DNA from 2 places in the Lysinibacillus sp. FSL P2-0066 genome. Region 2 is predicted to be linked to the other one. Evidence: predicted binding sites of a transcription regulator. Region 2 holds the regulator's gene; the other holds the start of a gene.

Region 1 (18,096 bases), 2.1 Mb from region 2:
CGTTCATATCCTACTTCTTTCATTAATTGTACCATTTTGTCTGTGCGGTTTCGATCAAAATGGACAAAAGGATCGTCCATAATCATGGGAAATGGAGCTGCGCTCACTAGGGTTTTTGCTAGAGCCATTCGCAATGCAATATAAGCTTGCTCTTTGGTAGCCTGCGACAACTCCACCATTTGATAACGTATTCCTGCAGCATCCTGTGCTACAAAATAACCTTCCTCATGAATCGAAAGTTTGTCATAGTTTCCTTCTGTTAGTAAACGGAATATGGCATTTACCTCTGCAAGGACATGAGGTAATTTTTCTTCGCGAAGACGGAATAAAGTTTCATGAATAGCTGTTGCCACAGCTTTTTTAGTTGCCCATTGCTCTATTAACTGCTGCAATTCTGTTTTCTCCTGCTCAAACTGTTGAAGCAATTGACCATACTTTTCATCATTTAATAGCTGTTCTTTTTCCATTAGCAAAGCGGCACGTTGTTCAAGACATTGGTCAATTTCTAATTGCAATGACTGCTGCTCTTGTTGTAAAGCAAATATGCCCTCGTTAACAGTGTCCTCCATCAGATTTTTCTTCTGTTGAAGATCGAGTGAAGATAATTGAGCCTGAACAGTTTGCAATTCTGTCTCAATTTTTCTTCTCTGTTCAAATTGCTCATGCATTTCATAATAAGCCTGTTCATTTTGGATTTTTGCTTCACTGAATAGCTCGTACATTTCAGCTGTATAACGATCCATTCTTGATTGTCCACCTTCTATTTTTATTTGGATGTTGGCTAGCTGATCTTTTGCATGCTGTGCTTGCTGCTGATGCTGTTGTGCTTCAAGGTAGGCTGTTCGTAAATGCATATAAATTTCCTGTTCATCATAGGCTCCATCTAAAACCCGTTGAAGCTGCTCATAAATGTTGCTCTTTTCTACCTGTGTTTCTTGCAATAGACTTGAGGTACTGTTTCGTTTAGCTGCTAATTCTTGTACACCACGAATACGCATAAATAATTCGGGCATTAGCGTTCTAGCTATCGTTCCTTGTAAGCGATAACGCTTTAAAAAATGCTGGAGTGTCTGAGTGGCTTCTTCACTCTCTACCTCCGCTTGTTGAATTTTATATTCAAGAGAAGTGTATTGCTGCTCTTTTTCTTTCTGCTGTTCATTGATGTGTAACCAACGATCTTCATATCTTTGCTTCTTTAAAAGAACTGCTTGTACTGTCAATTCCTCCTGCTCTAACTCCCGTAGGAGGAAATTGTGCTCTTTATTAGTAGGTTCATCTGCTTGCTTAACATATCGAATAAACAAAAAGGTTAGCAATGATAAAACTGCTCCAATTAGGATTACAACTATGTTTTTTTCAAATACGCCATAAGCAAACGACATGAAACCAATCAGTAGTACAAGCCAGATAAAATAATGAGGCTGCTTCTGCTTACTGCGTTGCGATTTGGCAGCACGTAATTGCTCAAGCCTCCGCTTTTGTTGTGGCCACTGTGCTAAAATATGTTCTTCCTCGCTTGTTAATGACTCAAGCATTAGCTGCTGCTTCTGTTTGGCTATTGCATCTAACTCTTGGTGTACTTGATCGAGTGAACGTAGATAAAATTTTAGCTCCTCCTCGGCCTCCTCTAATTTACTTATTTGAAGCTGAAATTGTTGCTCCTGTTGGAGTGAAACTGTTTCGTTCAGAAGATTTTCTTGTGCCTCTTTGTCTGTTACACCTAGTAAACGAAACTGTGCTTCAATTTCTTGTTCGAGTAAAAAGAGATCATCCTGTAAATTTTGCTCCTTCACCATTAGCTGATGCCACGTTGCCTCTTTTTGCATAAGGTAAGCCATTTCATTAACCTTTTGCTCATCCACTGCTGCTATTAGTTTCTCCTGCAATGTTTGATGCTGCTCCTTTAATTGCATCAGTTGTTGACTTTCATGTAACAGACGATCCTTTATTTGTTCATAACGTCTAATACCCTCTGATGGAAACTGAACATGCTGATAATTGGTCATTGTTTGTTGCAAAGTCTGTTGCTGCTTGAGAAGAGGAAGCGCTTGCTTTTGAATAGTTAATTGCTGCCACTGTTGCTGTTGCTGTTTTTGCGTACCATATAGTTGTTCTAACTTTTGCTCGAGTAACTGTAATTGCTGTAATTTATCCTCAAAGGTTTGTATTTTTCCCTGTTCCTGTTTAATCGTCCGCTCCAGCTGCTTTAATTGCTCGATCTTTTGATTAATCAATGGCACTTTACCTGTCTTTTTAAACAACTCACTAGCCTCTTTATCCATTTTCTTTTCAAGGGTGGATAAATGCTGAATACCTGTTGTACCTGAGGCAAGTAGCAAATGAGTTAGCTCCTCTTCAGACATTTTTTCAATACCTTGTAGCTCATGCAGTGAAAAAGAAAAAATGGCTTCAAAGGATGCCCTAGAATAACCATATAAAAGCTTTCCTAACAGCTCCTCATGCCCCGTTGTACCATCCTCAAGATAGACAGTAACATCACCAACAGCTTTTCCTTTCACACGTTCAATTGTGCATTGACCATAAATTGGATGCAAAAGTGTCAGCTGACCCCCATATTTTGTCGAAATTTTCGGCTCATATTTGCGCTGTGTCTGCTGCCTTGTAGGGAAGCCAAAAAGCATTTGTAGTATAAACTGTTGAATCGTCGTTTTTCCTGCTTCATTTAAACCATAAAAAATAGTGACACCATCATTTAACGAAATGGAGATATTTTCATGCTTACCAAAGCCATAAATTTGGATTTTTTGAATTGTCAGCATGTAATCACGCCCTTTGAATTTCTTCTGCTAATAATGTCTGTGCACGATGCGTTAAGTTCTCAATATCCTTTTCACTAAGTGGCTCTATTAGCCTTGCCCCACCGGCATATTGGTACAAATCTTTTAAAATATCCTTCCATTCATTACTGTCCCACTGTTCCATTAAGCTCACAACGGATTGGGTAGTTGCGGTATGCTCATAAAATCTCGCGGCCTTTTGCAACACCATTTTTTGTACCCAACACATTGGCTCAATACCTTCCTCAGCCTCTCGAATAGTCTCTAACCATGCATCTACTGTTGCATGCTCAAATAAAGCTTCTGTTTGTTCGTCAATTTGTTGCAAATGAAGCTCTACTACTGATGCGCCAAACTTCTTTCTATTGGCTGTAATCGCTTCTGCACATCTCTTCAGCAATTCATTGGCGTGTACCACATCCGTACAATCCACCTCTATCGTGCTATAAACGACAGCAGAAGTAGAGATAAAATCAAGCTCAGTCGATGTTTTGGATAACGTCACATCATAAAAACCTTTCATTCCTTGTTCTTTACGATGTCGACTTTGAATATTGCCCGGATAAACAATGGGCGGGTTTTGGTGTAAAAGCTGTCGTTTATGAATATGGCCAAGCGCCCAATAATGATAGTTCTTTTCAAGTAACTGCTGTTTTGTAAAAGGGGCATACACATCATGTGTCGTATTGCCTGCCTCACTGCCATGTAGCATACCAATATGAAGGGCATGCTGATCATGCGCAGTTGGATAGCTTTCGATAACGGATTCCCTTAAATGACGTTCGGGATAACTAAAACCATATATATTCACTTGCTGACCACGTATTTTTAATTGAACTACACTCGTTTCAGCCGGTAATTCATAGACATTACTTGGTAAAGCAAAGCGTGTCCATGTGCCATTTAAATGATCATGATTTCCGTAGCTCACAATCACAGGGATATTGTGTTGAAAGAGCTTTTCCATTGCATCTTGAAATCTTCGTTGTGCTTGCAAGCTACGATTTTCACCATCATAAATATCCCCAACAATTAGTAAAAAATCAGGTTTTTCCTGAATCGCTTTAACGATAATTTTATCGAACGCTTCAAAAGTGCTTAACCGTATTTTCTTTAAAATGTGTTCGGGTAGACCAAATAAGCCCTTAAATGGACTATCTAAATGTAAATCTGCCATATGGAAAAAACGAATTGCTGACATCCAATCACCTCAAATAGTAGATAATTCTCTCTTTAGTGCAAACCAAAGTAATAATATGCTGATTAACCAATACCGAATATTTGTTCTATTTTATCATAATTCATGTTTGATGAAAAATGCTATTACGGAAAAAACAACATTGCCTCACTTTTTCCACAATTTTCGTAATTTATCAAAAAATCCACTAGTTTTACCGTGAAGTTTATAAATCTTCTATGTATAATAGAAATATATTCAAGTAAAAGGGTGGGGTCTGTATGGAGAATTATCGTTTTACAGCTTTTGAAAAAACAGGAGAAACATTATTTGATGAAACTTGGACTTTTGAAAATGATGAGGCTGCTAAACTAAATGGACAACAACAAATTGAAGAAAAAGGTGTTGCCGATAAAACTCATCGTCTTGTAAACGCTTCAGGTAAATTAATTTTATTCCATGTTTAGTGGCTAATAAAAGGCACGTAGTCAAGTGTTTGCTACGCGCCTTTTATTATTTTTATTTACCTACAAAGACAGGCGTTCTTTTCTCTACAAAAGCATGAATGCCCTCAATATGATCTGATGTTTTACGCATTGTAGACTGTCCCTCAGCCTCTAATGCTAAGATATTTTCTAGCTGTGGCATATTTTGTGCATGCAGAATTTTTTTCGTCGTAATCATGGAAGATATTGGGGATGCAAGCATTTTACCCACCAGCTGATCTGCCATTGCAAATACAGTGCCCTCAGGTGCAATATAATCAATTAATCCTGCATCTAATGCTTCTTTTGCTGTTAATACCTTCCCCTCCCATATCATTTGTTTTGCCTTAACAGTACCTACACGCTCCTTCATGAAGAAATGACCGCCACCATCTGGAATCAGTCCTATTCCAATGAAATTCATAGCAAGCTTACTATTTTCACAGGCTACAATAATATCTGCCCCTAGTGTTAGACTAAATCCTAAACCTGCTGAAGCTCCATGAACTGCTGCAATCACTATCATCGGTAGCTGATAATATGCCTTTACGATACGTGTCAGATAAACCATTGCCTCATCAATATTCAGCGGTTTGCTTTCATCTAGCATTGCTTTTATATCACCACCCGCAGAAAAGACCTTTCCTTCTCCACGAATAACAAGCACCTGAATATCTTTTTCCTGTTGTAGAGCTTCAAAGCATTCTGCTAGTTCACGCATCATAATATCATCCATAGCATTCATCGCCTGCGGACGATTCAACGTTAATGTTGCGCGACGTTCTAATTTTTCTAAAGTAATTGTTGAAAATTCCATCTCTATAACCCCCAAATATGAATAGTCATTCACTATATAATTCGTGTTTTTTTAGAAAACTCCTTCTCTCTAAGCAAAAATGCTCCTTGTTATGCTATATTAAAGGACGAATATTGAGATAAAGGTGGTAACGTATTTTGACACAAAAAGACTATCGTGTATTACTTTATTATAAATATATTACGATTGAAGACCCTGAAGCTTTTGCAGAAGAGCATCTAGCACTGTGTAAAGAGATAGGGCTTCTTGGTCGCATTTTAGTAGGCTACGAAGGTATTAACGGCACTGTATCAGGTACCATTGAGCAAACAGATGCTTACATGAGCCATATGAAGGCTGATGCTCGTTTTAATGATATTATGTGGAAAATTGATGAGGTTGAAGGGCATACCTTTAGAAAAATGCATGTACGTCCTCGTAAGGAAATTGTTCACCTAGGCTTAGAGCAGGATATCAATCCGTTAGAAATTACAGGTGATTATTTAACACCTAAAGAATTTATGGAACAGATGCAAGATGACAACACAGTAATCATCGATGCCCGTAATGACTATGAATATGATCTCGGTCATTTCCGAGGTGCTGTACGACCAGATATCGAAAACTTCCGTGACCTACCTGCTTGGATGGAGGCACATAAAGAAGATTTTGCAGATAAAAAGATCTTAACTTATTGTACAGGTGGTATTCGCTGCGAAAAATTCTCAGGTTGGCTAAAACGTGAGGGCTATGGTAAGAGCGTAGGTCAATTGCACGGCGGTATTGCTACATATGCGAAGGATCCTGAAGTAAAAGGTCAATTATGGGATGGTCAAATGTTTGTTTTTGACCGTCGTCGAAGTGTACCGATTAATCAGGTGGAGCATGTCATTGTTGGGAAGGATTATTTCACAGGGGAACCTTCTGAACGATATACAAACTGTGCAAACCCAGCGTGTCATAAGTTAATGCTTTGTGAAGAAAAACATGAGGCATTTTACATGCGAAGCTGTTCAGATGATTGTCGCCGTGCCGAACGCAACTTTTTCGTGGAGGAAAACGGTTGGACAAAGGAACAGGTTGAAGAACAAATTGCTAAGATTGCAGAGGTCCAACAATCAAATTGTTAATACTTAGAGAGATAATGCATTAAAGATAGTTTCCCTGTAGTTTGGGCAAGTAAGATTCCAAATCCATTCAATTTAATTCAGGGGATTATTTCATAGTCATTTGCAGCTCAAAAAATTCAGCATAGTGATCATCAATTCAAAAGAGCATCGTTTATCAAGACGATGCTCTTATTTATACACTTTATCCTTGTCCTAAATAACGTCCTACCTGGCGTCCACTAAATAAACACCCACCTACAAATGTCCCTTCTAAAGCGCGGTAGCCATGGACACCACCGCCACCGAAACCACTTACTTCACCAGCAGCATATAACCCAGGAATTGGCTGACCGTCCATACCTAAAACAGCACCATTTAAATTTGTTTGTAAGCCACCTAAAGTTTTCCTTGTTAGAATGTTTAAGCGAACAGCAATTAAAGGCCAATTTTTGGTATCTAAAATTTTATGTGGCTTGGCAACACGCACCCATTTATCGCCAATATAATTTCTTGCTCCATGAATAGCGTTTACTTGCAAATCCTTCGTAAACTTATTGTCCATTTCACGATCTCTTGCCAAGATTTGTTCTTTAATCTTCATGAAATCAAGTAGCTCATTCCCAGCAAGTTTATTCATTCCATCTACAAGTTCCTTTAGATCATGTGCAATCACAAAATCCTCTCCGTGATTTTTAAAAGCTTGGATCGGAGCCGGTGGGCCTGGTAAAATGCGTTTTAGAACATCGCTAATGCTTTTGTTTGTTAAATCTGGGTTTTGCTCTGAGCCAGATAAAGCAAATTCTTTCTCAATAATTTTTTCCGTTAAAATAAACCAGGAATAGTCATAACCAGTTTTTTGAATCGCCTCCAACGTACTGAGCGTATCAAACCCTGGAAAGTTGGGTGCATGAAAACGATTCCCCTCTGCATCAAACCACAGGGAGGAGGGACCAGGCAATATCCGAATCCCATGGTTAGGCCATATCGGATCCCAATTTTTTAACCCCTCTGTGTAATGCCACATACGATCACGATTAACAATGCGTCCCCCAGCGTGTTCCGTAATCTCTAGCATTCTTCCATCAACGTAAGCTGGCACACCACATACCATATTTTTAGGAGGTGTCCCTAATCGAGCAGGCCAATTTTTTCTTACTAAATCAAAATTTGCCCCAATACCTCCACTTGCCACAATCACAGCTTTAGCTTCGTAGGAAAATTCGCCGATCCCTAATCTGGAACTTTTTTCACCTCGATTAATAAAGGTTTCAGCAAGCACCGTTCCGCTAATTCCTGTAATCTCCCCTTCTTGCTGGATAAATTCATCCACACGATGTCTTGGCTTGAAGTCAATAAATCCATCTTTTATAGCCTGTTTCACTTTATCTACAAATGGCTTTACAATGCCAGGGCCTGTTCCCCAGACAATGTGAAACCTTGGTACTGAATTGCCGTGTCCTCCTGCTAACGAACCTCCCCGCTCCGCCCATCCAACAACGGGGAAAAACTTTATTCCTTTTGACTTTAACCAGTCGTATTTTTCACCTGCAGCAAAATCGACATAGGCTCTTGCCCATTTATATGCCCAAGAATCCTCATCATCTAAACGATCAAAGCCTGCAGTTCCTTGCCAATCCTGCCATGCAAGCTCCTTACTATCTTTAATCCCAAGCCTTCGTTGCTCTGGAGAATTTACTAAAAATATTCCACCGAACGACCAATATGCCTGTCCCCCGATTGAATTTTCAGGCTCTTGATCTACTAAAAGAACTTTTTTCTTTGCATCGATTAATTCACAAGCTGCGACTAATCCTGCAAGTCCAGCACCGACTATTGCAACATCATACTTCATTCTTACACCCCCAAATCCATATCCTTAACTAACATTCTTCTCTCACAGTCTATTTACCTTCTACTATTCATATTTTTGTCTAAAATGTGACAAACAAAATCGTTCGCTTTCTCGGATCCACACCATCGACAATTAGCATAAAACCTCTATTTTATTCCATTTAATTCCCATATAATTTTTTATTCTAAAACTGCACAGAAACCTGATACTATCGGACTTTTCAAATAGCGTTAGCGCTTTCATTGTACTCCCCAAAAAGACGAACAATAAAATAATATAATACATAAATTGTTCGTAATTGGTTATTTTTCAGACTTTTGAAGTCAATATTTTTAAAGTTTTTAAGAAATATCGTTGACAAAGGTGAACAATAGGGATTATGATGTTAACAAATTTAATCACAAAAAATATAACGACGGAGACACACTAGTCGCAAGAAAATCCATAGAGAGCTGATGGTTGGTGCAAATCAGTGATTTCTACGATAATAGTTCCACTCCTGAATAGATAAGCCGAACAACTTAAAAGTAAGCTTATCCGTCTCATGCACGTTACGCATATAGCTAAGACTGCCAGAATAAATTTTCCAGCAGTGATTAAGGGTGGTACCGCGAACCAAAGTTTATACAGCCTTTCGCCCCTTACAACACAATAATTGTGTTTGTAAGGCGTGGAAGGCTTTTTATATTGTTTTCGATTTAGAAAGGAGATTGTTTGCATGCTGTAAGATGTTCGAATTTTACAAATTTCAGACTGTCGTAGATAAAGCCACTACCAACCAATAATGATAAAAAAGGAGCTAATTATAATGACTACTGCAACAAAAACAAGAACTATTAACGTATTTATCGCTGATCTACTAAGTGAGGATGGTATTTTCCCATTACGCCAGGAACAAGATTTAGATTTAAACATTATTGTAGACACAGGACTAGCACCTGAAGAATTAATAGCTAAAATCGCAGATGTAGATGTATTACTTGTTCGTTCTCAAACAACCGTAACACGTGAAGTGATTGAAGCAGCTAAAAGCTTAAAATTAATTGGTCGCGCTGGTGTTGGTGTCGATAATATTGACCTTGCTGCTGCTACAGAACACGGTATTATTGTGGTAAACGCACCAGACGGCAACACAAACTCAGCTGCCGAGCATACAATTGCGATGATGACTTCACTTGCCCGTCATATTCCACAAGCTTTTAATACATTAAAAAATGGGAAATGGGATCGCAAATCTTATGTTGGCGTGGAGCTAAAAAATAAAACTTTAGGTGTTGTAGGTTTTGGTCGAATCGGCGTTGAAGTAGCGTATCGCGCAAAAGGTCAACGTATGAATGTAATGGCATATGATCCTTTCCTAACTGATGAACGTGCCAAAGAATTAGGTGTAACAAAAGCAACGGTTGAAGAAATTTGTGCAGCTGCAGATTTCATTACAGTTCATACACCACTTCTACCTGAAACTCGCAACCTTATTAATAAAGATAAATTTGCGATGATGAAAGATGGCGTACGTATTATTAACTGTGCGCGTGGCGGCATTATCAATGAAGACGATTTATATGATGCAATCGTAGCAGGTAAAGTGGCTGGAGCAGCTCTTGATGTATTTGTTTCTGAACCAGCAACAGATCATAAGCTACTGACTTTACCACAAGTTATCGCAACGCCTCACTTAGGAGCATCTACAATCGAGGCACAGGAATCTGTAGCGGTTGATGTATCAAATGACATCATTAAATTTTACAAAACAGGTACTGTAACAAATCCAGTAAACATGCCATCTATACCAAAAGAGCTTCTTGCACAAGTTGAGCCTTTCTTTGAATTAGCTGAAAAGCTTGGTTCATTCCTATCACAAGTGACAACAGAGCCAGTCAAGGAAATCAACCTATCTTATGCTGGCGAAGTAGCAAACTATGACGTTCGTCCATTAACTTCAAATGCGTTAAAAGGTTTACTGTCTAAAAATCACGGTAATCATGTCAATGATGTGAATGCTCGTTACTTATCTGAACGTATTGGTATGAAAATTAATGAGCACAAAACAACAACAGCAAAAGGCTTTACAAGCTTAATTACTATTGAAATTATTACTGCTAACGAAACGCACACTGTAGCAGGTACACTATTAAACGGTTTAGGTGCACGTATTGTAAAAGTGGAGGACTATGTTGTAGACGTCATTCCACAAGGCCACCTACTTTACATTAAAAATACTGACAAACCAGGTGCAATTGGCCGTGTAGCAACAAAGCTTGCAGAAAAAGAAATCAATATCGCGACAATGCAGGTTGGTCGTGCACAGGTTGGTGGTACAGCGGTTATGATGCTAACGGTTGACAATGTTGTAACAGAAGAAGATTTAGTATTTGTGGCACAGCTTGAAAACATTGATGAAGTGAAAGCCATTACCCTATAATTATCAACAACAAGAAGCAGGGAGTCTCTACTCTCTGCTTTTTCTTTTTGGTAAAATGATACTTTTCTAAAGGTTCTTCGTCTTTAAAGAAAAGGAGGTGCACAGCTTGAACATAGAAGAAATATTTTACTTACATAATCACACCATTTTTAAATACTTATATTACTTACTAAATGACGAAAAATTAGCGGAGGATTATACACAGGAAACCTTTGTCCGTTATTTGAAACATCACCAAACAATTAAAGAAGGGGCTGATCTCGCTTGGTTACGCTGCACCGCGCGTAACCTTGCCTATGATCATTATCGTCGAAAAAGGATTATTCAATTTGTCCCTTTTTTACAACAGCATGAAGAACAAACGTCACCTTCTCCTCATCAATGGCTGATGCAACGGGAAGATGCCAGGATACTATATCTTGCAATTCGCAAACTAAAAATTACCTATCGCGATGTGATTATCCTGCGCAAAATAGAGGGACTATCCATCGAGGAAACCTCCAATATTCTTGGCTGGAATGAGGGGAAAGTAAAAAACACATTAAAACGAGCACTCGTCGCTTTAAAAAAAGAGCTAGGAGGTGAAATGGATGAAGTATGATAAGAAGACATGGCAACACTTAGATGATTTAATGCTATCTGATCAGCAGGAAAAAAAATTATTACGCAATATGATAGAGCCTTTAGTAATTAATAAACAAACGAGAAAAAATAAATGGAAAATCCCTTCTGTATCATTGCTATTTATAGTAGTTCTTGCTTTATTAGTTTTATCTTTTGTTCAACGTCCTACTAATTCTCCTATGACAACGGATTCGTCAAAAGCAATCCAACGAATCTATTTAAAGGAGAATATAAACAAGGAAACCTTTATAGCAAAGGATTCTTGCCTTTATGTTCCTCAGCAATGCTATGCTCATTCAAAGGCTATCATACAGCTACAAAAAAATTTGGACAACGCTTCTCCTGTAACAATATCCGCTAGTCAATGGAAAAATGGTACTATCTATGATATTTTGATTCTCTATAATGACCGTACACAAGAGAAATGGAAGGTCCTCAATAACAAGATTTTCTTCAATGTTGAAACCAAGCAAGCCTTTCTAATTGAAGAATCAATTGACTCTCTACGCTATTTTTATGATGAGAAGCGGTCGACGAAACTTATTATGGGGAATATTTTCATCCTACTTACGCATTTCATCCTATGGATTGCAAAAAAAAGAATGCCTTATACAGAACGTCGCTTTTTCGCTGCGACAGTTGAGCATGCTATTGCCAATGCCATCATGCTCGTGTTGTTTGGAGGTATTTCATTTGGTATCTATCTTGTCCACCATACAATTCATGCAACAATTATTTATGGCCTTTTCTCACTCTACTCCTTTATGCAAATCTATTATCGTAAAAAGGCTGGTGAACCTAAGGGTTACTTAATTGCTAGCGCTCTTGTTCAGCTTTGTATAGCGATAGCTTTTACATGTTTATACCTTGGACTGAATGTCTATTTTTAATAAAAAAATGTACTGACTCCATGAAGGGTCAGTACATTTTTATACTATAGCTTATTTACAAGCTCCAACAACGCTGTCAAAGAATCCACCTCATAGGTAGGTGTCACAGCCCCGCTGGCGATATTGCTTTCACGATTAATCCATACATTACGCATTCCCACACGAGATGATCCTAAAATATCAGTATTAAGATTGTCGCCAACCATAATTGCCTCGTCCGCTGTAATACCTGCTTTCTCCATCACATACTCAAAAATAGATGCGTCCGGCTTACCTTTACCAAAGTCACCTGAAATAATAATATGATCAAAATATGGGGCAATTTCTGGTGTGATTTCTAGCTTTAAATTTTGCAAACTTGGTGCGCCATTTGTAAGCAATACAAGCTGATATTTTCCTTTTAATTCATCTAACACTGCAAAAGTATCTTCGTATAAAAATGGAGCCACTTTACGCTCGGCTACAAAGCGCTCTCCTAGCTCTGCTCCAAACGCTGTATCCTCAATCCCAAGAGCAGCTAACCCTTTTGTCCAAGCCGCTGCACGATAGCTAGGAACAATTTCCTTCATTTTTTGGAAGGAATCCGTCGAGTCGTCAAATGTTCCCCAAAGACCTTCAAATGGATTGATACCAATTAAAACCGTATAATCATATGTTTCATAACCCTCATATAAAGCACGTGCCTCTCGGCGAACAGCTTCCTCTAACTCAGCAGGATTCACATTATGTACAGTTGCTGCATAGTCACATGTTTTTTCAAATGCTGTTTTGACTGATTTTTTATCCCATAGTAATGTATCATCTAAATCAAAAATAATAGTATTTATCGACATTTTGTCCGCTCCTAGCTCCCGATTAATACTATTATTTTAGCATATTTTCAAAATATTTAGGATAACAAATTATACACATTTCCTCTAGCTAAAAACAAGCTGTGCATCAATTTCTCACAGCTTGTCATCTATTAATTATTTTTATTTCGTAAACGATTCATTAAACTCTGAATGTCTGCTCTTTTTTGTTGTGTTTCTTCTTGTAAAATTTCAATATGGTAAATACCATTTTTTTCTTCTATCTGAACACGATCACCTACTTGCACAGCCTTGTTTATGGCTGACTGCGAAATAATGAGTTGTTCCTCTTCTGCCGGAAACTTTAAAAAAACCGCATAGCCATCTTCAATACGGTCCAATGTGTATTTACTCAAGCTCACTTACAAGTTCCCCTTTCTCATTCCGTAATTGCGCAGCATCTCCATCGTTTAACCAAATTTGTTTAGTCGTCCATTTCAAATAATTTTGCCCTTCCCGCGCATTGGTTCCACTAGTAATATAAATTATTTTCCCTGGCTGTAAAGAGAGATTAGGGAAATTATAAACTTGATGCCCTTCAATTGAAATAAGCTGCCAACCTTTTAAAGATACTGCTTGTTGTCCACTATTTTTGATTCCTACTATTTCAGTAACTAGATCCTTGCTAACGATTTCAATAGCTGTTGTCGGTGCTACTTCTTTAGATGGTTTATTGCCCGTTTCTACTCTTGAAGTTTCCTTGCCATTCACCGCATAGTTTACCCCATCTGTGGACACCGTAATCGTTCCTAAATCTGCTGTGGCATAGATTTTGCTACCAATAGCCTGCAAACGATCCACTACTTCTGCATGTGGATGTCCATATTTATTATCCTCTCCATAACTTAATATCGTGACCTCTGGTTTTACAGCCTGAATGAATTCCTCCGAGCTACTTGTGTTAGAGCCATGATGTCCTGCTTTTAAAACGGTTGCTTTCACATCATACTGCAACATTTCCTTTTCTAATGCCACTCCCGCATCTCCCGTCAATAAAAAAGAGACATCCCCATAAGTCATTTTTAAGACAATAGAGGCATCGTTATTATCTGTAGCCTGTTCATTGGCATTTAAAACTTTCACATTTACATCCTTATCAAATACAATATCATCACCTATTTTTGGCACATGGTAAGGAATATTTTTTTCATCGATACGTGTCAGCATCTCTTCAAAGGTTTGCGATGTATGTACTTTTCCCGAATCATAAAATTGTTCAATCATCATGTTATCTAATACAGGAATAAGCCCCCCAATATGATCAGCATCTGGGTGTGTCGCTACCACAATATCAAGCTTATTTATTCCAAGTTCTTTTAAATAAGAAACAATCTGTTGTCCTGCGCCCTTCACTCCCCCATCTATAAGCATCGTTTTACCACTTGGTGATTCAATCAGTATAGAATCCCCCTGCCCCACATCAATAAAATGAACCTGCATTTCATGACCAGCTGTTACATGAATTTTCTCTGTCTTGACTGCCTCAGTACAGCCAGCTAATAAAAAAATACAAAGGAGTAATACTATTATTTTTTTCATCTACTAACTTCCTTTCTATTTTCCTATTATACAAAAAGAGAGCTAGCCATGGGCCGCTCTCCCTTTACTTTAAACAAAAATCCACCATAAAATCATCGTAATAATAATCGTCACAAGACCCTGTAACAACGTGGCCACCGTTTGCGCTTTATAGGCTTGTGTCACTTCCATGCCACTATACTGTGTAATTACCCAGAAGAAGCTATCATTCACATGGCTAACGGTCATTGCCCCTGCTCCTATTGCCATCACCACTAATGCTAATGGTACCGCTCCCTCAATTCCCAGTGTCACAAGCATCGGGGCTACTAAAGTAGATGTAATCACAAGAGCTGTTGTGGAAGAACCTTGGGCTGTTTTCAATGCTGCTGCTACTATAAATGGCACTAGAAGGAATAATGTACCTGAGGCGAACATACCTAAATCCATTTCCTGAAGCATTTCTCCAACACCAGCATTTTTTATAACAGTTCCAAACGAACCACCAGCACCTGTTATAAGTAAAATAGGTGCTGCTTCTTTTAGACTTTCGCCAATCCAACCTGTTAATGTCGTTTCATTGATTTCAGGTAATAATAAAAAGGCAGCTGCTACACCTAAAAATAGTGCCACTGTTGGAGAACCTAAAAATTTAAAGATGGTATTGAAAGTCGATTCCGTATCCCCAACTAATGCTGCTATAGAACCCAGACCAATTAACACAATTGGCAGAACGATTGGTAAGAATGCTTTAAATGTTGAGGGCATTTTCCCAAAGGATTTAATGACCTCCTCATAATCTAATGCCTCAACCTCATCTTCAGGAACTCGAATTTTTGTCGCCACTTTTACTGACCATAGATAGCCTACAAATGTCGCTGGTATCGCTACTAGTAAACCAATGACAATGACTGTTCCTAAATAATCTGCTGCGCCAATATTTCCTGCTGCTGCAATCGGCCCTGGAGTTGGTGGTACTAATACATGTGTTGCAAATAAGCCAGTTGCTAAAGCTACTGCCATAGATGCAATCGTGACATTCGCTCGCTTTGCCAATGATTTTTGCAAGCTAGATAAAATAATAAAGCCTGAATCACAAAATACTGGTATGGATACGATATAGCCAATTAAAGACATCGCTAATTGCGGACGTTTAGGTCCTACAATTCGTAACACTACTTCCGCCATTCGATAAGCAGCACCTGATTTTTCTAATATTAAGCCTATGATAGTACCGGCGATAATAACTAAACCAATACTTGTCATCAAGCCTCCAAATCCAGTATTAATGCTTTCCACTACTGTCAATAGTGGCATACCTGAAGCAATTCCAACAAAGAAAGCACTGATTAATAAAGCTAAAAACGGATGAAGCTTTAACTTAGCTGTTCCTAAGACAACAAACAATACCCCTATTAATATAATAATGAACAACATCTAGACATCCCCCTTTTGTAAGTAACGCTCTATCATTCTTTTAGTTTTTAACCGAATAAAGTGTGCAGGTTCTTGCATTGCCTGCTGCACATCAATCTCCTCATCTACCAATGACTCAACAACTGTAAAATACGCTTGTAATGCTGTATTCGCCTTGGTATCAATTCCTCCAGACAGCAGCATCGCCTCTACATTCGCTTGCTTTGCAGCTTTGGCTACACCTAATGGTGCCTTACCATGTAATGTTTGAAGATCAGATTTTCCTTCACCCGTTATCACTAACTGTGCTTCTGCTAAATGAGCCTGAAGTTGTACAGCGTCCAGCACAAGGTCAATTCCTGCATGGAAGGTTCCTTTTAAAAAAGCGATTAATGCGCCCCCCATTCCCCCAGCGGCTCCAGCACCTTTATAGTCATGTAATCGTATAGCAAATTGAGCTTCAACAATATCTGCAAAATGCTTTAAACAACGATCAAATTCAGCGACCTGGTGTTTTTGAACACCCTTTTGTGGACCAAAGATGGCAGTAGCTCCTCGTTCACCAATAAGCGGATTATCCACATCACAGGCAATCGTAAATGTTGATTCTGCTAATCTAGTATCTAGTAGACTCATATCTATGACATCTAATTGCATAAGGTTAGAAACACCAGCCTCAAGTTCCACCCCTTCCGCTGATAATAACCGCACACCTAATGCTTGTAACATACCAGTACCCGCATCATTTGTAGCACTCCCACCAATGCCAATAATAAATTTTCTAAAACCTTGATCAAGTGCGGCTTTAATTAATTGTCCTGTGCCATAAGATGTAGCAAGTTCAGGATTTTTCTCATTTTCTTGTAACAGCATAATACCAGATGCTTGAGCCATCTCTATTACACAGGTTACTTGATCGCCCAGTACACCATATTGAGCCTGGATAGCTCTTCCCAATGGATCAAGCACAGTTGCTGAGCAATATCGACCATCTGTAGAGGCAATAAGTGAGTGCAGTGTACCTTCACCACCATCTGCCACTGGTAGTATAATTGTTTCAATTGAATGATCCACATCTAAGATTCCTTTTTGCATTGCCTTTGCTACTTCAACTGCTGACAGAGTACCCTTGTAGGAATCTGGACTAATGATAACTTTCATGTTAAACCTCCACTTATGTCGTCCATTGACATTTACGTAAATTTTCATATCCCTAAGTTAAGCGCTTACAATTTATTATAATGACAATAAATTCAGAAAACATTATAATAGGTGTACAATTTATCTGTCATATAACAGGCTGTTTTTTATGCGAGGTGTATAAACATGTTGACAAAAAAGTTAGCAGAAGACATCGTCCATCAAACGATGTTGCGCTTGCGTCACAATATTAATGTTATCAGCCCAAGTGGAGTCATTTTAGCTTCTGGGGATAAAATGAGGGTGGAAAATATTCATGAAGGTGCACTATACGTAGCACAGTCAAAAGAGACTCTAATTATAAATGAGGAAAATATAGCACTTTATCCAAACACAAAACCAGGCATCAATATGCCAATTATGTATCAAGATGAGGTTGTAGGTGTTATAGGTATTACAGGAGATTCAGAGGATATGCTTGAAATTGCTAATCTCGTTCAGCTCACAACAGAGATTATGGCCCATCAAGCGATTGTTGAATCTAAAAGCGAATGGCAACGAAAGAATAACGATTACATATTTGAAGCACTCGTTCATGGAAGTAAGCTAGACGGAACCTTAACTGAACGGATTCAGAAATTACCATTTGCTCTTTCTGGCCCTTTTCAGGTGATTTTAGTGAGCTTAAATGAAGCATCCTACGCAGAAAATACAATACCCTTCTTTTTTGAGGATCTATTTTACAAACAGCCTATTCTTGCTGGTCATAGCCAATTACAGGAATACTATATCCTACTAACAAGTTGTATGGAGCAAAATTGCCGTCCTATTATAAAAGCACTGCGTAAGCAGAAGCAGAAACTTCCCTCCCTTCAAATTGGGGTAGGGCCTGTGGTTCAGCATTTATCTCAGCTTCCCTATAGCTACCAAGGTGCCAGAACAGCTCTAAAATTTGCTGCAATCAATAATGAATTGACTTTTTTTGAAGATGTCGAGTTATATTCCCTTTTTAAACCTC
Region 2 (14,971 bases):
ACAATCGCTAAAATTTCTAGCAGCATCGTGTCCATTTCATTTAATTGAACTGGGCCAGCATCACGCATAGAAAAAACATCCGTTGCTGATTTTTGTAATAAATGCAATACAGCCATTCTTGCATTGCCTCGTCCTAAACGAGTTTCATCTTGTACAAAAAGGGCATTAATGTTTTTATCTTTTATGAAATCAAGCATTTCTAGTAAGCCTGCACGTTCTACATCATAACCACTATGCTGATCTTTAAACACGCCCTTCACCGCATAGCCTTGCTCCTTAGCATAGCGCAGCAACTCTTCCTGTTGACGCTCTAATGAGGAGCTTTGTGTTTCTTTTTCAGTACTTACGCGACAATAGACAACAGCCGACAGTTGATTATTTATCATTGTTCATTTCTCGCAATTTCGATAGTATTGATGGGACTGGCTTGATCACTCACTACAGGAATTACTAGAGATTTTCCCGCTACAATTTTAATATCTGCTAGTTCATTTTCCGTTTTTACAAGCTTTATCCAATCATCAGTACTCATTTTACCACGATATTGCTCCGCTAACGACCACAAGCTATCCCCATGTTCGATTTGGATTTCTGCGTAACTAACTTTTCCTGGATCAGTAATGTAAAGGTATGCTGCAAATAGTAGGCAAGCTCCTAATAAAATTGAGATATGTGTGTTTTTCTTAAACCATGTCATAATCATTACCCCTTTTTAAGAATGTTTGTTCGGAATGTATGTTCTCATAATAAAGCGAACAAACGTTTTTGTCAAACACTTTTCGAACCTATGTTTGCATACATGTTCGCATTCTGTTATACTATCAAATAAGAAGATTGATTTTAGAAAAAAGAGGTGAGCACTCATGAAAAAAGTTTCGAAAAGACAAGAGGACATTTTAGCTTTCATTAAAGAAGAGGTACGAGCTAAGGGATATCCGCCATCAGTACGTGAAATTGGTGAAGCAGTTGGACTTGCTTCCAGTTCAACTGTTCATGGACATTTAGCTCGATTAGAACAAAAAGGCTTTATTCGTCGAGATCCAACAAAGCCACGCGCAATTGAAATTTTAGAGCCTGAAGAATCCATCCAAAAGCAACAGGTGATCCATGTCCCACTTGTCGGGAAGGTTACAGCTGGTTCTCCAATTACAGCAATTGAAAACATTGAAGAATACTTCCCATTACCCGATACGTACGGCACAAGTGAAGATCAATTGTTCATGCTAGAAATTATGGGAGAATCAATGATTGAAGCCGGAATTTTAGATGGAGATTTAGTCATTGTAAAACAAAAGGCAACAGCTAATAACGGGGATATTGTTGTAGCTATGACAGCTGAGGATGAAGCAACTGTAAAACGCTTCTTTAAAGAGAAAAATCATTTCCGTTTACAGCCTGAAAATTCTTCTATGGAACCTATTATTGTCGATCAAGTTTCTATTTTAGGACAAGTTGTAGGTCTTTACAGACGGGTACATTAACTATTAAAACAGGTTTTGAGGATTATGTTCCTTCTAAGAGCATGTATCCTCTTTTTTACGCAAAAAAAGAATCCACAGACGATTGGATTCTTTGTACAATGCCCTCTAAGCTTCCTTCTTAAATTTTATGCTAGCTTCAACAAAGGCTGAAAATAGCTTTTGAGCACTCTCATCTCCTGCTATGGCTAGTTCCTCAGGATGCCACTGAACAGCCAAGCAAAATGGCATTTCCTCATGAACTACAGCTTCGATAATACCGTCATTTGATTTTGCCGCTACTTTTAATTTTTCTGCTAATACATTCACCGCTTGATGATGAAATGAATTCACTGCTATCTTCTCTTGTTCAACGATAGTCGCTAATAAATTATCAGCAATAATCTGTACAGTGTGGGTAGCTACAGCTCTACCTGATTGCTGCATATGCTGGAGTAATTTAGTGCTAAAATGATCACTATCAATATCCTGATATAAGGTACCACCTAATGCAACATTTAGTATTTGAATCCCTCGACAAATCCCGAAAATAGGCATCTTTCGTTGGAATGCGGCTTCAATTATTGCTAACTCCACTGTATCTCGCGCGGGATGAATTTTTCCAAGCTTTAATGAAGGCTCAGCCCCGAACAGAAATGGGTGCACGTCATGACCCCCGGATAATAATAAACCATCTGTAAGGGCTAAAATCTGGGCTGCCTCTTCTTCTACTCCAATTGGAATAATCAGTGGAATTCCACCAGCATCAATAATACTTTTGCTGTAAGCAGCATTTAATCGAGAGGATAAATCATCCTCCACAAAGGCTGTAATACCAATAATCGGTTTCACTTGCTTCCCTCCACATTCTTGAAGATTGAACAATTACCAAAAGCCTAAATACCAATTGATTAATAGATCGCCATAGAAATAAACAATGACTGCGGCCAATGCAATAGATGGCCCAAATGGAATGGGTGTTTTTCTCCCTTGTTTGTTCTTCGATAACACGGTAATCCCGACAATCATACCAATCACTGCAGCTAAAAAAAGCGTTAATAGTGTATCAATCGTACCCAGAACGAGACCAATTAAAAAGAATAATTTAATATCGCCTCCACCCATGCCACCATTAGATAGCACAGCAATGATATATAATATGCCAAAACCGACGACAGCACCCACAAGAGAGTCCCACCAAGGTGTTAATGGTGACAGAACTCGTCCAATAGCTAGCAAAGGTAAAAAGAATATTAATACCTTATCAGGAATTAGCATATAGGCCAAGTCTGACACAACGATAATAACTAATAAGGAGATAAAAAAGAACGCTACTATCAATTCTATGCCCCAGCCTAGCTGCCAATAAGCAAAGGCAAATAATACACCTGTCATTAATTCTATGAATGGGTAAACCCAAGAAATTTTATTGCCACAACTCCGACATTTTCCTCCTAAAAATACATAGGACAAAACGGGTACTAAATCAAGCACCGTTAGTCGTCTCTGGCATGTCGGACAATGTGAAGGAGGATGTACAATCGATTCCTTCTGTGGTACACGTAAGCCAACTACATTATAAAAAGAGCCAAAGACAAGTCCAAATAAAAAAATAAAGATCGTATAAGCCATTTCCAATTTCATGTCCTCCTAAACCAATAGGCGCCCATACTAATGATGTATGGGGCGCCTATCAAAAAAGTTTATTGTTGTTCTTCGTAATAGAACGTCGTCACTTGCACTGTTGCCTTTAACGTAAGATCAGCATCTTTCTCTAGCTGTTCCTGCTCTCCAGGCAATTTAAATTCAATCTTATCGGTTTTCATGACACGCTCTAATTGTTCAATCTCCTGTAAAAAGCTTTCAAGAGAATTAAAATCAAGCGCACCCACCTCTAATATAAAAGTAATGAGCTTTAAATTTGCTGGTAAAGAGTCCTTCGAAAGAGAAGCAATCGGTGTAGTTGTCTCCTTGTTCTCCTGATTACCATTGACCTCTGCTTCAGCCTGCTCCAACATATTGAGGTCATTCGATATATCTGAAGGTGTTAAAGTGCCGTCCTCACCTTGAACAGTTAAAGACAGTATACGAGTTCCTGTCACCTCTTCAATCTCAGCTAAATCAAGAATAATCTTTTCAACGGCTCTTGTTGCAGGTAGCTTTTGTCTTAAGGCTAATATATTGATTGTAGGCTGTCCCTGCTCCTTGTCTAATTGAGCTAGTTGTTCTTTGACACTAGCTAATTCTTGCTGCACCTGCAACACATTACTCTCTTTTTCATTCACTTCATTCAATTTTGGTGAAAGCAAATAATAATACAGCGCAAATAAAATAGCAGCTATTAGCGCAAGTAACAAGATCATAGATGAATTTTTACTACTCGTTAATTTATTCATGAGCGTCGTCCTCCAGCTAAATACATAAAATCGATTGTCGCTGTAATGGACACTGAATAGCGCGGTACTTCTTTAAATTTTTGTTGGGGTGTTAACTCCCTTTGTTCACCTAGCTCTATATCAAAGTTTGAGACAGTGTTAATTTGAGCGTCTGTAAAATAGCTACTCATTAAAAGCCGCTCCACATATTTCGATATATCTGTCATCGTTTCAAAATCCACTTCAATATTCACCGTATTCTCTCCGAAAACGTAGCTACGTAAATAGGAATGGGTTGGTAATAAAGTTTTCGTTTCATCAATCAACGGTGTTACAGGATAAGAAACACCTTGAATAAATGTCACAGACTCTTCCAATGAACCCTGATCGACACTTTGTCGTGCATCTAGCTCTTGCTGCAATTGATCAAGCTGTGTAGTTAATGCCTGTTCCTCTGCAGTCAATCGTGACAATTCACTTTTGGATGTAAAAAATAAAAAAAGTAAATAAGCTACAATAAGTCCCACAATGACAATCACCAAGCTGTAAAAAAGCTTGGGGGAGGTTGTTCTTTTTTCAAGTTGTGGTAAGAGGTTTATATCTGGAACCATTAATGAACCTCCTTCAAAGCTAAGCCAAGCAACGTTGAAAATTCTCGTTTAAAGCGAGGAAATGATTTCTCAATCTTTTTCCCATCGACAACTCTTAGCGGTGGTTCTAAATTAGAAGCAAGTAAGTTTCCAATTGATTTCAATAGTGGGTTATCGCCAAGCATGATAATTTCATCCACTGCTTTTTCACCTTTATGTAAAGAAAACTTAAAGAAATTCATCATCCGATCAATCTCTAGAACCTGATCCATTACGACCATTTGATAATTCTCTGCTTCGCCATTATAGATAAATTGATAGTTAAACTCATTCTCTTTCTTTCCCTGCCATTGCGTCATATCTACTTCAATGGATTGATAGCGCAAAAACTCCACTTGGCCATTGGAAAAAATACTGATAGAGAGCTCATTAATCGACCATTCCGCAATCAAATACGTTTTATTAGGCACTAATAATGACATATGCTCTAATAAGCGTATATTGCAAAGCGCACGAATATCGGCAGCTTCCGGTTCTAATGAAACATCTAGCAGCATCCCTACCATTTTCGTTATCTCTTCAGAAGGCGCAGCAAATAAGATAGCCTTGCCATCCTCGGCATCAGCATCATAAACATCAATTAAAGGGTCTTGAAATGGTAAATGAATGGAATGTCCCAATTCCATTTCAGCATATCCTCGTAATTCCTGAGGCTTGACATCTTTAGGGTGCTCAAAGTTTTTTAATAGAACCGTCGTATCAGGGACAAACATACGGACAGCCTGTTTTTTCCCTGTCCATTTCATTACTTGCTCTTTAATCACCTCAAAAAGAGCTACCTCATCGACGATTGTTCCATTTTCAACGATTCCAGCTGCTAAAGGGTATTCATAGCCCTGCCACTGATTAGGCTCTGGTCCTTTCGCCACAATCGCACGCAGCACATAATCCTTCAGTTCAATCGAAACATGCGACTTTCTTTTTCTCTTAAACATGTGAAAAGACCTCCTTATCCTATTCAGTATAAATGATTTTTTCAATTAGTCATCCATTTCCCAGCCAGAAACGCAAATTTTCTTGCGCTTCTGAGTGGGTTGGGAGGACTGATTATTGCGTTGTAGTAACGCCCGCCTTTGTCAAGTTAGTATTTAAATTAGTTTCAGTTATAGCATTTCCATTAAGATTTGTTTTATATTCAGATAATTTTATATTTCCTAATCTTGAGTAGGTGATTGTCCATACTTTACTTGTTTCATTATATTCTACTTGATCACCAGACTTTAGCTCTATGCCATCCACAAAAGGTTTTAACTCAGTATTACTACATGTATTATCCACACAAGCACCATCTATATAAGCGATTTTTGCACCTGCTAGAATATTAGAAGCTTCCGCTAAAATTGCACGGTCCTTCGACTTATTAATAATATTACCAATTGCAGGTACAGCGATTGCTGCGATAATTGCTAGAATAACAATTACAGCTAATAGTTCAACTAATGTTAAACCTTTCTCATTTTTCAATAGTTTTTTATTTTTCCATTTTTTTAACATAATGAAATCCTCCTTAGTAGTTTTATATGAAGTGTGTGTACACGCGCTTCTGAACATTATGGCGAAGCTGCACAATCTCGCCCAATACATTTGCCACTCGTTCCTGTGCTGCCCTTTCGGATATCGTCCGCTATATGCTGTAAGGTGGCATTATCAAAATTAATATATTTGCCATTGCTGTAATAAATCGCATGTGCATTGAAATAGTAGGTGCCCTCGATAAATTGGACATTGGCATTCTGACCTTCTTTATCTGCCTCTAATATTTTGCCTGCACTGTCTAAATAACCATCAGATACTAATTTTCCCACTTCAACGATCTGCCATTGATCGGCGGTTGGATGCTCCATAAAATAGAACTGCCCCAGCATGAATGACATTGATGGCATCTGCCTTTAATGCCTTATAACGTGAATTATCAATGACATTACTTATAGCAGGAATTGCGATGGCAGCAACAATAGCTAGAATAGCAATGACTGCCAATAACTCGACTAATGTCAAGCCCTTTTCGTTCTTTCCCCTAATTTCCATGTCCAGTCTCTCCTTTAATACTTAAACATGAAGAAATCTACTTACCGCTTCCTTTTGTTAGCAAATCTAAGTAGATATTTTCCATTAAGCGGAACAAAAGGGCATCCATAAATATTGTAAACATTACATATTTTCATATAGTTGGAACATTGGTAAGAATATAGCCGCTACAATGACTCCTACAACTAGAGCCAGTACCACAATCATTAAAGGCTCAATTAGTGACTTCATGGTATCGACTGCACGGTTTACTTCCTCTTCATAAAAATCAGCAATCTTTTCAAGCATGTAATCCAAGGACCCTGTTTTCTCGCCAATTGAGGTCATTTGTGTTACAAGCGGTGGAAATAGCCAGCTTTTTTCAAGTGGCTCTGATAATGTGCCACCCTTTTCTAAATTATCGCGAGCTTCCAGTACTACTTTACCCATTACCGGATTACCACCAACCTTTTCGACAATTGTTAGGGCTTGTAAGATTGGTACGGAGCTGCTAAAGAGTGTTGACAAGGTTCTTGTCATTCTCGCGATAATATCCTTTTGTAACAGCTGTCCAAAGATAGGCATGCGAAGTAGAAATACATTGACGGCATAATGAAACTCTTTATTATTTTTATAGAAATAGTGTAGGCCCACTACTAATACCAATAGCCCTAAAATCACAAGGTACCAAAACTGTATGAGCCAATCACTAATACCCACTACAATGACCGTTATTAACGGCATTTCCAAATTCATTTCCTTAAATGCATCCATAAAGGTTGGCACAATGAATACCATTAAAAACATACCAACCACTAGAGTTAAAAGCGACAAAATCGCTGGATAGGTCATAGCAGATTGAATTTTTTTCTTAATGTTATATTGCTTCTCTAGTGTGCTTGCAAGACGATCTAATGTATCGTCAACGTTTCCTGTAGCCTCACCAGCACGCATCATATTGACAAATAGCAATGGGAACACTTTTGGGTGTTTACCTGCTGCATCTGAAAATGCCATCCCATTTCGAATATCCTCTTCAACCTGCATCAATGCTCGCTTCAGTGGTTTACTCCGTGTTTGCTCACCCAAAATATGGGTTGCTTCAACGACAGGAACGCCAGCACGAATTAATGTCGCATATTGCCGACAATAAATAACGAATTCCTGGTGCTTCACTTTTGTACCAAAAGCAATATCTTTATGTAAAATGCTATTTGATTCTTGAAGTTCTCTTGCATTAATTCCTTGTGCTCGAAGCTTTTCCATGGCCACCTTTTTATTCGGTGCCTCGATAATACCCTTTTTAGGTGCTCCTGTTTTGGTACGACCACTATAACGAAATATCGTCAACTATAATCACCAGCGTTCATATATGGTCTTGCATCCTCTAGTGAAATCTTACCTGTCGTAATTAGGTGCTGCATCGAATATTCCAATGTGTGCATACCCAAAGCTTTACTTGTCTGCATCACACTTGGAATTTGATGAATTTTTTCGTTACGAATTAAATTTGAAATTGCAGGTGCCTGTACTAAAATTTCTGTCGCAGCAATACGCCCTTTTACATCCTTACGTACAAATAAACGCTGAGAAACAATACCTTGTAGTACATTCGCAAGCTGCACACGAATTTGACTCTGCTGATGCGGTGGAAATACATCGATAATACGGTCGATGGTCGTTGGTGCACTACTTGTATGAAGTGTAGCCATGACTAAATGCCCTGTTTCAGCAGCTGTAATAGCCGTTGAAATGGTTTCATAATCTCGCATCTCCCCAACCAAAATAATATCTGGGTCCTGTCGTAATGATGCTCGTAAGCCATTGGCAAAGCTCATTGTATCGACACCAATCTCACGTTGGTTGATGACAGACTTCTTATGTGTATGCAAATATTCAATTGGATCCTCTAACGTAATAATATGCTTAGATCTTGTTTCATTGATATGATCTATCATTGCTGCTAAGGTAGTTGATTTCCCTGAGCCTGTTGGGCCTGTCACTAATATTAAGCCTTGTGGTTTTTCTGCAAGCTTATATAACACCTGTGGCATATTGAGCGCTTCAATAGAAGGAATTTTAGCCTCAATTAAACGAGCTGCAATCGTTACTTCATTTCGTTGATGGTAAGCATTGACACGGAATCGACATTTCCCAGGCAATGAAAAGTTAAAGTCCGTTTCTCCCTTGTCCTCAAATTCCTGTTGTTTATGGACAGGAAGAATGACCTTTACCATTTCCTTTAAATCCTCTGTTTCAAGTGGGACTGTGCCATAATGCTCCAGTTGCCCATGGATACGATATACCGGTGGAATACCTTTTGTTAAATGAAGATCAGATGCTTTCTCTTCAAATGCACGTGTTAATAATTCGACGATTGAATATGCTGTCATTTTTTCACCCCTAGTCTGCACTTGCAACACGTAATATTTCTGATGTGGTTGTTTGGCCTGCTACAACCTTTTGTAATCCATCCACTAATAGGGTATGGTAACCCTTTTCTTTCATATAATCACGGAGGACGCGATCACCAACACGATTTAAAATCATATCCTTTATTTGGCGATCAACAGGGAGGATTTCATGAATCGCCATACGTCCTCTGTAGCCTGTATGATTGCAGGCAGGACACCCACGCCCTTTTTTACCATGTGTTACGCCTTCAACCCCATTGTCCTCAAGTATTTCAAGCTCACGAGTAGTAAATATATATGGTTCAGCACAATCACGACAAACTTTACGTACAAGGCGTTGCGCCATGATTCCTACAAGGGAGGAGGATAATAGAAATGGCTCGATTCCCATGTCATGTAGTCTTGAAATAGATTCGATGGCACTATTAGTATGTAGTGTACTTAATACTAAATGGCCTGTTAGTGAAGCACGTATAGCAATTTGAGCTGTTTCAAGATCACGAATTTCCCCTACCATCACAATGTCAGGATCCTGTCGTAAAATCGATCGTAACCCTACCGCGAATGTTAAACCAACTTCTTCTTTTACTTGGATCTGGTTGATACCATCTAACTGATATTCCACAGGGTCCTCAACCGTAATAATATTGACGCCTTCTTCATTTAAATGAGAAAGTGCTGCATATAACGTAGAGGACTTACCTGAGCCTGTTGGACCAGTAATCAGCATCATACCGTTTGGATGGGCTATCATTTTCCTGAAAAGTGCTTCATTACTTGCACTAAAGCCTAATTTATCAATATCATTGGCTGAATTGGTTAAATCTAAAATACGCATTACTACCTTTTCACCATAGACTGTTGGTAGGGTAGCTAAACGGATATCGACAGGTCTAAAATTAACATTGGTTTTAATACGTCCGTCTTGTGGAATACGATTTTCTGTAATATTTAAATTACCCATAATTTTAATACGAGCCAATACGACATTTTGCATGTGCTTTGGCAAGGATCGCTCAGTACGTAGCACACCATCAACTCGATAACGGACACGTAGTTCTGTTTCTTGTGGATCAAAATGGATATCACTTGCGCGCTGTGCGACACCATTGGCTATGATTTGATTCACTAAACGAACAATAGGTGAATCCTCATTCTCGATTTCCTCTTGTGTTTCCGTACTAGTCGCAGCCAAATCCAACATTGCCGCATCCATTGATTCCTGTAAATCATAGTACTTTGTTATCGTCCGATATAAATCATCTTTTGCTGCAATACTTGTCTCGATTTGACAGCCTGTCGTCATACGAACTTCCTCAATGGCGAAATAATCCATGGGATCTTCCATTGCAATAAACAATTTATTTTTTTCTTTACGAATCGGCATAATATTTGTCCGCTTCGCCAGCTCCGCGGGAATAAGCTGTAATAATTCGGGACTAATTGAAAACTGGTTCAGGCTGATATGAGGGATACCAAGCTGGAATTCTAAAACCTCAATAAGCTGCTGCTCTGTTAGGAAATTTTCTTTAATAAGGAAATCTCCAAGCTTCTCATTTTTCATCTTAGTAGTTAATGCGTACTCGAGCTGGTCAGCAGTGATAACACCTGATTCCACCAGTAAATCCCCTAAACGTTTACGCCCTGGCTTCATTGCCATAAACATACCTCCAATCGTTATGGACTTGTTTGTACAAAGTTACCACCCTTGTCATAGTAGCCATAGACAATTTCTGGTCCATCTTCTTGCTTTGTTTCCTCTGGTGTTGAAGGTTTCACGTCAGGCAAGCCATTGCCATCTAAATCCACTTCTAAATCAGGATCAGATGCACCTGCGCCTACATTTTGAGTAGGTGTTGTGATCGTAACGGGCGCCTGCGAAGAACGCGTAACAATTCGATTTTGAGGTGCATAATAATCCCTACTGATGAATTGTTCTTCTGTTGCTCCGTTCTCTACAATAGAACGATAAACCTCGACTCTTGAACCCTCTTTACCCTCTTGCTCTACTCGTTCTTGTCCAGCCTTTAAATCCTCCGAATAGCGATAAATAATGCGTGGTTTCACAATTTTATCCTTGCTAACACGTACTGTTATGTTCTTGTTTTTCGCGGCTGCAAAAACTTCTATCTTTAATTGATTACCCTCTATAGATGCTTTCAGTTTACCGAGCTGTTCAGACCGATTAATAAATTGTAAGTCCTTTGCTAATGCTGCATTGATATCTGCCTCAATCCCCTGCTGTAAATAGCTTGGATTTACTTCCTGCGAATGTCTTTCAAGAATTTCGTAATCCGTTTGAAGAATTACACTATATAGCATTGATGCCACAAAATCTAAACCTGCATCATTGACAACCCCAGCCTGTTCACCTAAAAGTGTAAGCAACGAGATGGATTGATTTGGAACTAGATTTACATCATTTAATAACGGAATGATTTTCGCTACTCCTTGACTATTAGCTGGTAGCTCGGCAATTTGAAAGGCAATCCTTTCCTCAGCTTGCATGAAATCTTCATTAATAACGGCTTCAACCTTATGCTCCTTCAAATAGCTGGCTTGTAAGATTAATTTCTGTAGTGTTTTATCTGTATCCCAAACACCTGCTTCATCTATTTGCTGTGTAATCGCTTCATTAACGGTAATAGGAATGGGAATATGAACAATTTTCTCTTTTCGCCAAAATGCATACCATGGCTTTTTTGTTAGCATTTCAAACTGAGAAATCGCTGTGGCTATATCAAAATTAAATTGTTTCGGGTCAATGGTTTTTGAAATTCCATCACTAACAATTTCTACTTCCGAGCCTTGCCATTCTGAAATTGCATTTTGTAGCGTAGTTGCTAAATCTGCTGTTTTCACATCATTGATCTCCATCCCTCCAATGGTTGAAGATTTGGGATCTTCTTTAGCGAAGACTATGTCTTTTAGCACAAATGACGGAACAAAAAATCCCACAATTAGAACAATTACCAAAAACAAGCTAATTATTTTTATGTATGTTTTCATCCACATCATCCTTTATTTAACTTAGTGGTTTTTCTATTTATATACAAATGATACTACAATTATGGTATTCTGACACTACCAAAATGCAACTTTGTTCTGATTTTGATTAGATAATTCATATGAAAATTCAAAAATAATTCAATGATTAGTCACAAAGAACCATATATAACCTTAAATTTCTTTCGATACATTTTTAGAATTTGTTATAATAGCCTTAATCAACTATTATAATTCATTATCTTCTTGAACTTACTTACATATTAGGAAATTTTTATTTTATAATAAACTGAAGTTAACTATATCTTTAGCATTAAAAACAATTATGATATTTAGGAGGTTTTACACACCTTGTATGCAATCTATGTTTATGAATACCAAATCATGAAAGATTTATTAGTCTTCAAACGGCTGATAAATCATTGCTCTGAGAAGTCCTCATTATAAATGAATGGGCAAAGATACAAAAATCGGATTTTCAAAACAGATCAAACTATTGATATATCAATAGTTGTATAGGGAGGGAATTGATTTGATAAAACACTTTAAAAACAATCAAGGCATGACGTTGATCGAAGTTGTTGCCGCCCTTTTAATAATAGGCATTGTGTTAATTTCATTTTTTGGCTTGCTCGTTCAGTCAAATAAAACAACGCACAAGTCAAATGATATTATGGATGCTACTTATGCGGCACAAAAAAAAATGGAGGAGATTTATAATTCGTCTGGAGGGGCTGATTCTTATGATGATTTAGCAAGGGGCTATACATTGGATGAAGAGAACCCTGGAACGTCCTTGTCTTCTCTACCGACTAACCAAGTGTATAAATATCTACCACATGAAGAAGATCGTTTTACTTACAATTTAACATTAGAAACATTTCCTGAAAATGACACTTATAAAAATGCGGTTTATGTGCACCTAGAAGTTATTGAAAACAGTACAAACAGCAAATCCACTATGGAAAATGTGTATATACTAGGGGGTGCAAAAGATGAAATGGCTCCGAAATAGCAAAGGCCTTACATTATTCGAAGTGCTTACAGTCGTTGTTATTCTTGCCATCGTATCCATGCTGAGTATTAGTATTGTAACAACTGCTACAAAGCAACAACTCGAGCAAAGTACACATAATCGTGATATTAAGGATATATCCTTTGCTTTAAAAGTAATTACGAAGGATTTTCGGAAGAGCGATGTCCTTAAAACAACAGACCCTCCGACAGAACTACACACATTACTGTTAGGTGAAGAAATTGTATCAACTTATAGATTAGAAAATAACCAAATTATTCGAAATTCAAATGGTAATGAAGAAGTCATAGCATCTGGAATCTCCATATTTACGATCCGCGGAGGCACTATTGTAATTATAAGCGAAGATGGTCAAACAGTTACAACAGATATTACTCAAAGGAAAGGAGAGGAAATTAATGAGTAAACAAATTAAAAATCAACGAGGTTCAGCGCTTGCGCTTGCGTTATTTTTAGTTGTGATTATCTCAATCCTTGGTATTTCTTTACTCAGTGTCTCTTCTAACAGTCTAAAACAAGTAGATTACGAGAGAAAAGATCAGGCTGTCTTTTATATTGCTGAGGCTGGGGTTAATTTAGCTAAAGAGGAAGTAAAATTTAAATTAAGAAAAATTGAAGATGACGCAATTCAAGAAATGACGAACTGGATTACTGATCAAAATATTTATCGTAAAGCTAATAAATTACCAAAGCTAACAAAGCAAGTGGCAATGCAGCATTATGTAGATGTTGTTCTAAAAAAGGAATTTGATAAAGCAATTGATGAGGGTTATTTTTCTGACACATCATTTACTATCTCTCCAGGCAAAATAGCCTCTATTAAGCTACAACCGACAAGTGCAGATTTTAAAGTCAAAATCATTTCATCTGGGATAATTGATTCCACTAGGAAGCGTGTAGTTGATCAAGAAATCAAACTTAGACCATCCCTATATATTAATTTAGGTGACGGTGTGGAGGAGGAAGATGGCGACGGAAGTGGTACTCCACCTACTGTACCTGGTGGTTGGGAAAATCATACGGTTCTGACATCTGGAGATATTGTATTTAATAGTAGTGGTGAAATTCATGGAGATACATCTTTAAGGTATGGGAATGTTATTTTTAATAACTATTCAGGTAAAATCCTTACTGAAAACGGTTCAACTGGTGGAAATATAAATATGGATAGTACAAAACAGTCGATTACCCCTAAAAATCAACAACAAAAGAAAGAATGGCATTACCCTAAAACAATATTACCACCCCTTGCCATTGACCCAAAAAGCTTTTTACCGAATGATTTTTGGAAAAGTACAACGGATAAATTAAACCAGTTATCAATACTTCCATTATTACCAAAGTATACATTACCTAATAAAGTAGATCTAGTTTCTAATGGTCTATTATCAACTGAAAATCCTAATGGCGATTTGAAAAATAATGCAACATTCAATTTAACATCAGATACACATCTATCTAAAATTAGAATTACTTCCAATCGAACAATTACTATTAACGTAGACAGTGAAGTAAATTTATTAGTAGATGATTTTGATATGAATTACGGAACAATAAATGTCACAGGTGCTGGAAAATTAAATTTATATGTTAAAAAATTCACTGCACTTAACTCTGATAGTAATAAAGGTTTCAATCAAAATACTAGTGACCCTTCAAAAGTAAACTTCTATTACGTAGGCTCATCACAATTCATCTTAAATGGTTCTACACCATTTTATGCAACGTTATTTAACCAAAGTGCTAATATGTCATTGGGTGGGGACTCTAAAGTATATGGTAATATTATTTCTGGAGGAAGTAAAATTACTGTTTCTGGTAGTACACCTACTACAGGTCAATATGTTATTGCACCTAATGCAGAGTTAATTATAGATGGTAGCGCTTCTATTAGAGGTTCAGTTGTAGCTGACTCTATAAATTTCACTGGGAATGGTAGAATTTACAAAGGTTCTAATTTACCTCCCCTTCCTCCAGGTGTAGTGCCATCGGATGATTTCGAAGAATTACCTAATCCTGATGGAGG

Evidence for each region. The regulator LexA, encoded in region 2, represses DNA repair genes until DNA is damaged. The targets are predictions, from matches to a motif close to CGAACATATGTTCG.
Region 1: MKZ14_RS18520 (DNA repair exonuclease) is a predicted target of LexA. The motif match lies at 4,073-4,086, and genes of this name have one in related genera.

What each region holds. Positions count from the first base shown of each region.
Region 1 covers NZ_CP150202.1:3,727,352-3,745,447, forward strand. The annotation lists gene MKZ14_RS18515 (AAA family ATPase) at 1-2,780, opposite strand, end outside; gene MKZ14_RS18520 (DNA repair exonuclease) at 2,785-3,999, opposite strand; gene MKZ14_RS18525 (YhzD family protein) at 4,257-4,442, shown strand; gene MKZ14_RS18530 (enoyl-CoA hydratase) at 4,495-5,277, opposite strand; gene MKZ14_RS18535 (rhodanese-related sulfurtransferase) at 5,415-6,386, shown strand; gene MKZ14_RS18540 (FAD-binding dehydrogenase) at 6,568-8,217, opposite strand; T-box leader at 8,621-8,862, shown strand; gene serA (phosphoglycerate dehydrogenase) at 9,026-10,639, shown strand; gene MKZ14_RS18550 (RNA polymerase sigma factor) at 10,746-11,240, shown strand; gene MKZ14_RS18555 (hypothetical protein) at 11,230-12,153, shown strand; gene MKZ14_RS18560 (HAD family hydrolase) at 12,198-12,986, opposite strand; gene MKZ14_RS18565 (DUF3006 domain-containing protein) at 13,118-13,366, opposite strand; gene MKZ14_RS18570 (MBL fold metallo-hydrolase) at 13,353-14,543, opposite strand; gene MKZ14_RS18575 (GntP family permease) at 14,613-15,959, opposite strand; gene MKZ14_RS18580 (glycerate kinase) at 15,960-17,099, opposite strand; gene MKZ14_RS18585 (sugar diacid recognition domain-containing protein) at 17,265-18,096, shown strand, end outside.
Region 2 covers NZ_CP150202.1:1,214,718-1,229,688, reverse strand. The annotation lists gene MKZ14_RS05825 (recombinase family protein) at 1-386, opposite strand, end outside; gene MKZ14_RS05820 (LysM peptidoglycan-binding domain-containing protein) at 383-697, opposite strand; gene lexA (transcriptional repressor LexA) at 864-1,481, shown strand; gene MKZ14_RS05810 (gamma-glutamyl-gamma-aminobutyrate hydrolase family protein) at 1,587-2,309, opposite strand; gene MKZ14_RS05805 (prepilin peptidase) at 2,343-3,095, opposite strand; gene MKZ14_RS05800 (hypothetical protein) at 3,161-3,853, opposite strand; gene MKZ14_RS05795 (hypothetical protein) at 3,850-4,443, opposite strand; gene pilM (pilus assembly protein PilM) at 4,443-5,417, opposite strand; gene MKZ14_RS05785 (prepilin-type N-terminal cleavage/methylation domain-containing protein) at 5,530-5,976, opposite strand; gene MKZ14_RS05780 (hypothetical protein) at 6,033-6,326, opposite strand; gene MKZ14_RS05775 (prepilin-type N-terminal cleavage/methylation domain-containing protein) at 6,289-6,510, opposite strand; gene MKZ14_RS05770 (type II secretion system F family protein) at 6,634-7,839, opposite strand; gene MKZ14_RS05765 (type IV pilus twitching motility protein PilT) at 7,836-8,882, opposite strand; gene MKZ14_RS05760 (GspE/PulE family protein) at 8,893-10,557, opposite strand; gene MKZ14_RS05755 (G5 domain-containing protein) at 10,581-11,912, opposite strand; gene MKZ14_RS05750 (type II secretion system protein) at 12,442-12,924, shown strand; gene MKZ14_RS05745 (prepilin-type N-terminal cleavage/methylation domain-containing protein) at 12,905-13,351, shown strand; gene MKZ14_RS05740 (pilus assembly PilX N-terminal domain-containing protein) at 13,344-14,971, shown strand, end outside.